Regions from separate parts of the Flexibacterium corallicola genome, predicted to be linked through region 2. Evidence: predicted binding sites of a transcription regulator. Region 2 holds the regulator's gene; the other holds the start of a gene.
The links. Region 2 encodes LexA, which represses DNA repair genes until DNA is damaged. Its sites were predicted from a motif close to TGTTCNNNNTGTGTTCNG; they were not measured.

Region 1 (5,574 bases), 1.6 Mb from region 2:
GTCTTCTAGCTGTACCATTAGCCTGTCTCTGACAACTTTTGCAATAATGGACGCCGCAGATATTGCTAAGCAGCGACCGTCGCCCTTGACCAAGGCTTGAGCGTTTTCATTGAAGGTTGGTGGAATATCGCGACCATCGAAGAAAGTTATTTTCGCTTTTTGGGGGAGAGATGTTGCAACCTGTGCCATGCCGTCAAGGGTGGCCGCACGGATATTCATTTTGTCTATGGTCTGGGCACTTTGAATGCAAACACTGACAACTGCGTTCTCCAATATTTGTTGATACAAACCCTCTCGCTTCGCTTGCGAGAGCTTTTTGGAATCGTTGAGCCCATCGGGTAATCTATCGTAATTAAGTGATGCAGCGGCCACAACTACAGGACCTGCCCATGGGCCTCTTCCTGCTTCATCAACACCAATTATGGGGCCGTTGAGCTTTTGGACTAAGTCACGTTCAAAATTTACATCAGGAGTATCGGGAAAGGGAATGTCAAATAAGGATGGTATTTTGTAGGTCATACTCCCCACTTAGATGCTGGGCGAGGGGAAGGCAAGTTAAAGCAAGCTAAGTTGCACTCCTCCTTTTTGTGGGCTGATAAAGTGATTTGAGGTTAGGTTTTGGGAGCGGCTACCGATTTTCAGACGCTTACATGCTAGGGAAAAACGTTTCTCCAATTGCTGTGCGTACGGCCCTTCTCCGAGAAACCTCTTGTTCCATTGAAAGTCATAGTCCTTACCATTTCGCATGGATCGAATGAGACTTAAGACATGTCTGTATTTTCCTGGGTGATCCCTTAGAAGCCATTCTTTAAACAAGGGGGCAACTTCTTTGGGAAGCCTGAGGAGGATATAACTTGCTTCGCTGGCTCCTGCTAATTTTGCTTCCTCTAAAATGCGCTCGATTTCATGGTCGGTAAGTCCTGGGATCACGGGAGCCACCATAACTGCTGTTTGCACTCCTGCAGTAGTTAAACTTCTTATGGCTTCAAGGCGACGTTTGGGGCTGGATGCTCTTGGTTCCATGGACCGTGAAACGCGATGATCTAAAGTTGTAACTGAGAGTGCCACCTTTACCAGATTATTTTCAGCCAGCTTTTCTAGTATATCCAAGTCACGGAGAATAAGAGAAGACTTGGTTACGATTGTAACTGGGTGTTGATAACGCTCAAGTACCCTGAGCACATTTCGCATAACTTCTCGTTCGCGTTCAATGGGTTGGTATGGATCCGTGTTGGTGCCAATTGCGATGGTCCGTGGTTTATAGGAGGGAGACGAGAGCTCTCTTTCCAAAACGTCTGCGCAGTTATCTTTAGAATAAAGCCGAGTTTCGAAATCTAGGCCTGCTGAAAGTCCGATATAAGCATGACTGGGGCGTGCGAAACAGTAAGTACAGCCATGCTCACACCCTCTATAGGGGTTTATGGATCTGTCAAAAGGAATATCTGGCGAATCATTTCTGATTATAACGGATCGCGCCTTTTCGGAGGTAACTGAAGTATTTAGGGGAGCTAAGGTATTTAGAGAATCCCAGTTGTCATCAAAACAGATATTTTGAGTTTTTTCATAGCGTCCCGCAGGGTTTACTGCGGAACCGCGCCCCCTGTGCAGTGTCTTGGGTAATCTCAGTTCATCTGATACTGGAGAAGGGGTGCCTGTGCTGGCCATTATATGTCTCGCTTTTAAATTTGCTGCACTAATAGGAACATATAGTGAACATCTTGAAGTTATCTTCAAAAATCAAGTTATTTTTTGAGCGAAATAAAGTTGATGGAGTGCTTACTTCGAGTGTTTTGATTGGATCTGCCAATGACAGAGCTTTAGAGGAAAAGAAAACGACTTAAGACTTATAGTGTTAGAAAAGCAGCTCTTTCTTTAGAAAGTAAACATTTTTCTGTGGCCTATTATAAGAAGTGCTCATTTATGTATTTTCAAGCGAACGAACCTAGTTTTTAACCGTAAGGAAATGTCACAATAGGTCATTGGTCGCAATTTCCAATTGTGAGGAGAAAACCAAATAGAGACCGGCAGAACTTTACAAAATGAACCGCTCTCCTTTGTGAAAACAGGCAAGAAAAAATAAATGACCGATAAGAAGCGCGCCCCATCCGGGGATCTGGACCAAAACGCCCTTTTCTACCATGAGTATCCAAGACCAGGTAAATTGGAAATTCAGGCGACAACCCCTTTGGGAAACCAGCGAGATCTCGCGCTAGCTTACTCCCCCGGCGTAGCCTCTCCATGTCTGGAAATTGCTAAGAATCCCGAAAAGGCTGCATTATATACAGCCCGTTCCAACCTTGTTGCAGTCATTTCAAACGGAACAGCGGTTTTGGGGTTGGGAGCTATCGGTCCACTTGCATCAAAGCCTGTAATGGAAGGGAAGGCGGTTCTATTTAAAAAGTTCGCGGGCGTTGATGTTTTCGATATCGAAGTAGATGAGCTGGATGTCGATAGGTTTGTTGATGCAGTTTCTGTGCTGGAACCAACTTTTGGTGGCATCAACCTTGAGGACATCAAAGCTCCTGAGTGTTTCCAAATTGAACAGCGTTTGCGGGAGAAAATGAATATTCCCGTCTTCCATGACGACCAGCACGGTACAGCTATCATTGTAGCTGCTGCAGTTCGCAACGCTCTGGAGCTTGCTGAAAAGTCCATTGAAGACGTGAAAATTGTTGCCTCCGGTGCCGGAGCAGCTGCATTGGCTTGCTTGAATCTTTTGGTTTCTTTGGGCGCAAAGCGTGAGAATATCTGGGTGACAGATCTGGAAGGCGTTGTCTACCAGGGGCGTGAAATTCATATGGATGAATGGAAAGCCAAGTTTGCACAGCCTACGGACAAACGTAGTCTTGGGGATGTGATTGACGGAGCCGACGTTTTCCTCGGCCTGTCCGCTTCTGGAGTTCTTAAGCCAGAAATGGTTTCAAGAATGGCCGAAAAGCCACTGGTTATGGCTCTGGCAAATCCAAACCCAGAGATTATGCCAGAAGCTGCACTTGCTGTTCGCTCCGATGTGATGATGTGTACGGGACGTTCGGACTATCCCAATCAGGTCAATAATGTTCTTTGCTTCCCCTATATTTTCAGAGGTGCGCTCGATTGTGGTGCAACAACAATTAATGAGGAAATGAAGCTGGCCGCTGTGGAAGCAATTGCCGCGCTTGCTCGAGAGGAGCCAAGTGATGCTGTTGCAAAGGCCTATGGCGGAGCTCTGGAAACTTTCGGATCGAATTATCTCATTCCTCTACCTTTTGATAATCGATTGATCCTGCGTATTGCTCCAGCAGTGGCGAAAGCTGCGATGAGCACTGGCGTTGCCACGCGTCCCATTGAGGACTTTGAAGCTTACATGGACCGGCTCAATCGGTTCGTGTTCAGGTCTGGCCTTGTTATGAAGCCTATAATTCAACAGGCTAAAGCAGATTTAAAGCGGGTAATCTATGCTGATGGGGAAGATGAGCGTGTGTTACGTGCCGCTCAGGTTGCCATCGAGGATGGTTTAGCACGTCCCATTTTGATTGGTCGTCCTAGTGTTCTGGAAGCTCGTTGCAAGCGATATGGCTTGAAAATCCTCCCTGATCGGGATTTCGAAGTTATTGACCCTCAAGATGACCCTCGTTATCGCGAGTATGTAGACAATTTCTTCGAGCTGGTCGGGCGAAATGGTGTCACGCCAGAAGCAGCACGAACCATGGTTCGTACCAATACAACAGTAATTGGAGCGCTTGCGGTTCATCGCGGTGAAGCAGATGCTCTCTTGACCGGACTGGAAGGGCGTTTCGATAAACATCTGCGAGACATTCACGGGATTATTGGACAGTCACCAGATGTGACGGACTATTCAACGCTCTCACTATTGATTAATAGTAAGGGAGCTTTCTTCCTCGCAGACACTTATGTAACCGAAAACCCGTGTTCGGATGAAATTGTCGAGATAACGCAGGCTGCTGCAACCCAGATACGCCGTTTTGGCATCACCCCTCGTGCAGCTCTTCTTTCTCATTCAAACTTTGGTTCCAGAAGTACTGACTCATCACTGAAGATGCGACGGGCACTTGAGAAAATATGGCAAGTCTGTCCCGACTTGGAAGTGGATGGAGAAATGCATGGGGATGCAGCATTGAGAAGTGACGTGCTCAAACGGTATATGCCCCATTCACGCCTGCAAGGCCCAGCCAACCTTCTAGTGTTTCCAACGCTAGATGCCTCGAATATCGCCCTGAACCTCATTAAGGCAATGACAAACGCCCTACATGTGGGACCAATATTGCTCGGAGCCGCTAAGCCAGCTCATATTCTAACGCCTTCAGTTACTTCGCGGGGGATCGTGAATATGACAGCATTTGCAGCCGTCGATGCGCAGTCCAGATAAGCCTAGTTTGTCATAATATACAGATGTGATGTAAGGCAGCCCATTGTTGGCTGCCTTTTCTTTCCAAGGCCTTATGAAGGGACATTGATTTACGGTAAACACTGAGGCACTCTCGGGCTCTCTGTAGATTGGGGAGGATATTATGGAGAGAAAAATCGCCGGAAACCGTCGGGTTGATCGCCTATTAGATGAATATGGGGAAAGCCATCAGGATCACAAAAACAAGTTCATTCATTGGATTTGTGTTCCAGTTATAGTGTGGACAGTAAGTGCTTTCTTGTGGAGCATACCAACACCCACAGTTTTCAAAAGTATACCCTATCTGAATTGGTATACCATTACTATGGTGCTGGCCATCGCCTACTATATCACACTTTCATTGACCCTTGCTGTGGGAATGAGTGTGATTACAGCGGCATGTGCATATATCAATGCAGTGTATTCCGCAGGCCTTCCGTTGTGGCAGGCGGCTCTAATTGTATTTGTAGTTGCTTGGATTTTCCAGTTTGTAGGGCATAAAATTGAAGGGAAAAAACCGTCCTTCTTCAAGGATATACAGTTCCTTCTGATTGGTCCTGCTTGGCTGCTTTCATTTATTTATAAACGGGTTGGTATTCCCTATTAATAGAAAAAGAAAGAGCGGTTATTCGGGAATAACCGCTCTTGGATCGATAGGAAGATCTGCCTGTTCACGCCTGTTCATACGCTGTATATCTGGGTGAGAGAGGGGATCTCGAGCAATATCCGTTGCCTGTGTACTCGTACACGGTGTATGTCGGCGTCTGATCAGCCCAATGGAGTTTGCAAATTTTCTGATTGTCGTTGTCATTCTTAATGTCCTTTTCTGTCTGTCGATACTATCTTGCAGTTTAGCGATTTTCGCTATCCAGAATTTCTAAACACCCATATAGAAGCGCTTAATGAAGAACTTAAATCAGGTCAGCCTAGTGGGCCTTAGAGCTATAGAGGCCGTCGGACGGCTGGGAACCCTAAAAGCTGCGGCTGGGGAACTTGGCATTACGGTTGGCGCGGTTAGTCAGCAGGTCCAAAAAACAGAAGGCCAGTTGGGAAGGTCCTTATTTGAACGCCAAAGCAGTGGGTTAAAGCTGACAGAACACGGAAAGAAAGTCTGCGCAGAATTGACAAAGGGAATGCGGAGCCTTTCTGAAGCGATCGCCCTGTCTGATAGGGACCGGAAGGAGACA
Region 2 (5,574 bases):
TCGGCATAGTCGGGAATAGAGCCAGACGCGACGGCCTCTTCAGCTACGACAGGAGTTTGGGGCAGCTGACTTGCCAAAATCGACAAAATCACATCCTCAGCCGCTTGATCTGCTTTTGTCACAGGAGAGCCATCAGTTTTTTCAGAAAACTCCACATTATCCTGATAGAATTTCATGATAACTTCGCCAGCCTTAAGGGAGGCACTCTTAAAGATTTCAATCATTATTTGCCTTGGTGTTCAATACTCGTTCAATGTAGTACCTTAATGAGATCGGAAGTGCATTACAAAACTTGAAAAAAAGTGGATCTTGGGATTAATAGTCAAATTGAATTGAAAAATAATTTTCTTCCAATATTAACAATGCATTACTCAGACAGTTAACACAATTTAGTCCACTCTGATCTATGTAAGTATAAACGAGGAACCATGGCACACAAACCCATACGAAAGGCCGTTTTGCCTGTAGCTGGATTGGGAACCAGATTTTTACCTGCGACAAAAGCCGTACCCAAAGAAATGCTCACAGTAGTGGACAAGCCAGTCATTCAATATGTTGTAGATGAAGCCCGCGCTGCTGGTATTGAGCATATTGTATTTGTAACTGGCCGTAACAAACATGTCATCGAAGATCACTTTGATATGGCCTACGAGCTTGAAGAGACGCTGCAAAACCGTGAGAAGCTAAAAGCTCTAAAGTTACTGGAAGAGCAGCGACCGATTGCAGGATCCACCAGCTTTACCCGCCAGCAGGAGCCTTTAGGTTTGGGGCATGCGGTGTGGTGCGCGCGCGAACTTATTGGAAATGAGCCCTTTGCGGTTCTCCTCCCAGACATGATTATGAAAAGTGAGGTAGGCTGCCTTACCCAAATGGTAAACGCCTACAATTCTCATGGTGGTAATGTAATTTCGGTTGAAGAAGTTCCGTGGGAGCAGACCCACCAATATGGCGTTGTCGAGCGCGGCTCACCTGAGAGTGAGACAAGTTTCCCCATCACCGGCATGGTAGAAAAACCAGCACCTGGAACGGCCCCTTCCAATTTATATATCAACGGCCGCTACATTTTGCAGCCGGAAATTTTTGATTTGCTGGAAACACAGGCAACAGGCGCTGGAGGCGAAATTCAGCTCACAGATGCCATGTTGACTTTAATGGGACAGCAAGCTTTTCATGGTATCGAGTTTAAAGGCACTACATATGATTGTGGCTCAAAAACCGGCTTTCTTTCTGCAAATATCGCATTTGGGCTAGAAAGAGACGAAATAGCACCGGTGTTAAAGCCGTTCCTTCAAGACCTTCTCAATAAATAAGAGAACGTCATCAATATCACCGCCTGCCAGACAAACCTACTCACATTGAACCGGGTAAGACTGGCGGGCAGAACACTACATTTTTCTTTCTTCGTAGTCTCCTCAGATAAACAAGCCATTCGCCTTCCCCCCGATCCGACCACCGCCACGGCCCACCCGACTCAGTAGGGTGGGCCGTGCTCCATAATTACTGAAGGCACTAAAAAAGCATAAGACAAGCGCGTTCCGTTTGATTGGGTTCAGTCAAACGACAAGAATTCAATCAAAATAAATAAGTTAGAGTGCACAGCGTGAATGCGAATGAACACGATGTACTCTAATCATCAACCGGATTTAATAATTCCACTGAGAGGCGCAAGGGGCGCTTCCTAACAGGAACCCCGCACAATTCACAAAATTTCATAGCTACCACTCTTGTAGCCTCGTGTTTGCGTAGTTTTAGGTTGCAGAACACAATAGGAACAGGTAATCTATGTTCGCCTTTTGTACTTTCCCCAATTGGGGAAACAAACATGAACATAACCTAAGTGAGTGGGGAGCTCCTGATATGCTAACGCAAAAACAACGTGAGCTGTTGTTATTTATCAACGAGCGCCTTACCAGCACCGGAATTCCTCCTTCCTTTGATGAAATGAAGGTTGCTTTAAACCTGCGCAGTAAGTCGGGCATTCATCGACTTATAACAGCACTGGAGGAGAGAGGCTTCATACGACGTCTCCCAAACAGGGCCCGTGCATTGGAGGTCTTAAAGCTACCTGACAATGCAGAGGCACCCCGAAACACGAAAGCAAATCACAGCGGCTTTTCTCCGGACGTTATCGAAGGGACCCGCACCAAGCCAAATCCTCACACCTCAAGTTACAATGTAAGTGAGGATAGGGTTCCGACCATAGAAGTTCCGGTCATGGGCCGCATTGCTGCGGGCGTCCCCATTGAGGCTATTCAACACCAAAGCCACGCTATCGCGATGCCTGCGGACATGCTTGGCCTCGGAGAGCACTATGCTTTGGAAGTGCGTGGTGATTCCATGATCGATGCTGGAATTTTGGATGGCGATACAGTTTTAATACAGCAGGGCGATAGTGCCGATACTGGCGATATTATTGTTGCACTGGTCGACAATGAAGAGGCTACTCTTAAAAAACTTCGAAAAAAAGGGGCTTCCATTGCCCTTGAAGCTGCCAACCCTGCTTATGAGACCCGTATTTTTGGACCTGACCGGGTTCATATCCAAGGAAAGCTGGTGGCCTTATTTCGACGTTATTAGATGTTTAGTCCCGCGAGCAGATGGAATCGGTTTAACATTGACTTCATCATTTCGGGAGGACTTATGGGACAGGTATTACACGGCAGCGCCACGACTACTCACGCGGTTCGATCAGCCATACAAAAATCGGATGCAACCATCAAAGAGTTGAGCCGGCGTTATAACATCAATCCCAAAACGGTGATGAAGTGGAAACATCGCAATAGCGTGGAAGATCAACCTATGGGGCGGAAGAATCCCCGCTCCACAGTCCTGAGCGTGGCGGAAGAAGCGGCGTGTGTCGCTTTTCGCAAGCACTCTTTATTGCCACTCGATGACTGCCTTTACGCCCTGCAGGAAACGATCCCGCGTCTGACCCGCTCGTCCCTGCATCGCTTATTCCAGCGCCATGGGATTTCGCGCCTGCCACCACCGGATATGAAAGCGAACAAGAAACGCTTCAAAGCCTATCCAATTGGTTACTTTCATCTTGATATTGCTGAGGTTCGTACGCAAGAAGGCAAGCTCTATTTGTTCGTTGCCATTGACCGAACCTCAAAGTTCGCCTTTGTCAAACTCTTTGAAAAAGCCACCAGAAGGATTGCCAGTACCTTTCTGCGGGCCCTTATTGAAGCGGTTCCCTACAAGATCCATACCGTGCTGACCGATAACGGCACCCAGTTCACTGACCCCAAAGGGTACAGCTGGAACGCCAGTGAGGTTCAACATTTGCTCACAACAGGCCAGTTGTTTCGTGCTCATGCATTTGTTCTGGCTTGTGCCCAAAATGACATTGACCACCGGCTTACCAAACCAGCCCATCCGTGGACAAATGGCCAGGTCGAGCGCATGAACAGAACCCTTAAAGAAGCAACCGTTCGGCGCTACTATTACCGCACACACAACGAACTAAGAGCCCATCTGGACACATTTATTCAGGCCTATAACTTCGCCAAGCGCCTCAAGGCTCTTCGGGGCCTAACACCCTTCGACTATATTACCAGACAATGGACACAAGAGCCGGACAGATTTATAAAACAACCACACCATCTCCTCCCGGGACTTAACATCTAAGTCAAAGACTTATTCGGAAACAACCGGATACCAAGGCCTGCGAGTTTCTCCGTAGGCCTTTTTTATTTTTGCTATATTTACCTGCCCTTCCTCATTTGTAAGCCACAACGCAACAGCCCCACTTCTTTTTAAGGCTGGGGCGTCTGCAACGTACAAAGCCCCGCAGTTTTTGGGAGCCTGAAACGTGGTCACTAAAATATGGGCCAGACGACAATCCTGCTCTAACGCACTTGCCGCTTTAGAGTGGGCCAATATCATTTTTCGAGAGTCTGTCACCTCCCATGACCTCTCAGCTTTTTCCCCCTCAAGACTCTTTAGATAATAAAGACAGCCCTGCTCATCACAGTTTACGTCTTTGGCATCAAGTTTATGATGAGGAAACTCCTCCTGCGAAATACCATAGAACCTCAACAAAGTCTGAGAGGTAAAACTCTTACGCTTGGAGGAGATTTTCAACCCTCCACCATCCCCAAAAAAGGCGAAGTCCTTGCCATTACCGGCAATAATGAGTGAGGGCGGTGTAAATTGAAGTTGAGCATAAAGCGCGAGACAGGCCGGAATAACGCACACCAGTTTGAACTTGCCCGGCACGCAGCAGACCAGAACAATTCCCAGTAATATCAACAGCAGCGCAGTTTGGCTTTGATGCCCCAGTAAACCACTGGCACCGGAAATTGAGGAAACCCAATAGGCAAAAAAAAGGATAAGCTCCAGCCCTTTCCCCATCACATAGAGGGCAAACGGGTCCAGCCCTACTGTGCTGAATAAAAAAACGGCGACACCGGCAGGCATAACAACCAGTGTAAAGACAGGCATGGCCAGCAGGTTTCCCAAAAGTCCAAGGGGGGACATTTCACCAAAGTACATAAGGGATACCGGCGCGGTGGCGATACCAGCAATAACTGATGTTGCCGCGATTCCTGAAAGCCAGAATAACGGTACCAACAACAATCCACGTGCTGGCGTCCGGCTACCAGCAGGCAATCCCCCCCCTTTTCTTCTTAGTTTCATTTGATAGGCAGAAAGCAAAGCCAAAACTGCAATGTATGACATTTGAAACCCTGGGGAGAGCACGGATTCGGGTTCCAGCAAGAGCACGATAAAACCTGATAGGGCAAGAGAACGTAGTGTCAGGCCTTTTCTCCCAACTATTTGGGCAATAAGGACAACCAGAACCATGATGAACGCCCGCTGCGTTGCGATGGCCCCTCCGGAAATTGCCAGATAAAAACATGCGGCCATAAGGGCAAAAGCTGATGCAATAGCGGAGACATGACCACTTAGGGCCAGCGCCCTATTTACCGAAAGGAGTATGCGCACAACCAAAAACGCCACGCCAGAAAATAGCGTCAGATGCAACCCGGAGATCGCAAGAATATGCGCAAGGCCCGCGCGGCGCAGAGCTTCTTTATCCGCCTCTTTTAAGTAAGTTCTGTCTCCAATCAGTAAAGCGACAGCCAAACCGCCTCCAGATGAGGCTGGAAGACTGCTCAGAAAACGGTCTTTGAGCGCGCTTCGCGTGCGTTCCAAACTAAGAAAAAAGTGCCAACCGTTAGTGGGCTGCAAGACCTCCGGCTTGCCAAGTGTATAGCCAATACCCCCGATTTGTTGGAAGTATGCAGTCCGCGCAAAATCATAACCGCCCGGCACAATAGCCCCTTGTGGCGCCATCAAACGGGCCCGCACGCGAATTTTGTCGCCCAAGCGTATCTGGGAGAGATCAGAGTTTGAAGACAATCGCACCCTTTTTGGCAGGACCTCCTGTTTCCAACCAGAAATATGGGATGGCTGAATAAGCAAGCGCGTGCGCCCTTTTATGGATACGGAAATAGATTGTATCACACCTTCCACGACCCTAGTAACTGGCCTACTTACAACCGGCGCTTTGACTAAAAAGACCCTCACCTGCCCCGCTGCAAACCCAAAGCTGACAAAAAGAAAAAC

Region 1: a site for LexA is predicted at 1,699-1,716, ahead of P6574_RS14890 (PA0069 family radical SAM protein). Genes of this name have one in related genera too.

What each region holds. Positions count from the first base shown of each region.
Region 1 is NZ_JARRCW010000001.1:3,398,512-3,404,085, reverse strand. It holds gene P6574_RS14895 (ribonuclease HII) at 1-519, opposite strand, end outside; gene P6574_RS14890 (PA0069 family radical SAM protein) at 556-1,665, opposite strand; gene P6574_RS14885 (NADP-dependent malic enzyme) at 2,081-4,369, shown strand; gene P6574_RS14880 (Mpo1 family 2-hydroxy fatty acid dioxygenase) at 4,512-4,994, shown strand; gene P6574_RS14875 (hypothetical protein) at 5,013-5,198, opposite strand; gene P6574_RS14870 (LysR substrate-binding domain-containing protein) at 5,290-5,574, shown strand, end outside.
Region 2 is NZ_JARRCW010000001.1:1,825,698-1,831,271, reverse strand. It holds gene cysQ (3'(2'),5'-bisphosphate nucleotidase CysQ) at 1-224, opposite strand, end outside; gene galU (UTP--glucose-1-phosphate uridylyltransferase GalU) at 429-1,310, shown strand; gene lexA (transcriptional repressor LexA) at 1,858-2,577, shown strand; gene P6574_RS08305 (IS481 family transposase) at 2,641-3,630, shown strand; gene P6574_RS08300 (ComEC/Rec2 family competence protein) at 3,640-5,574, opposite strand, start outside.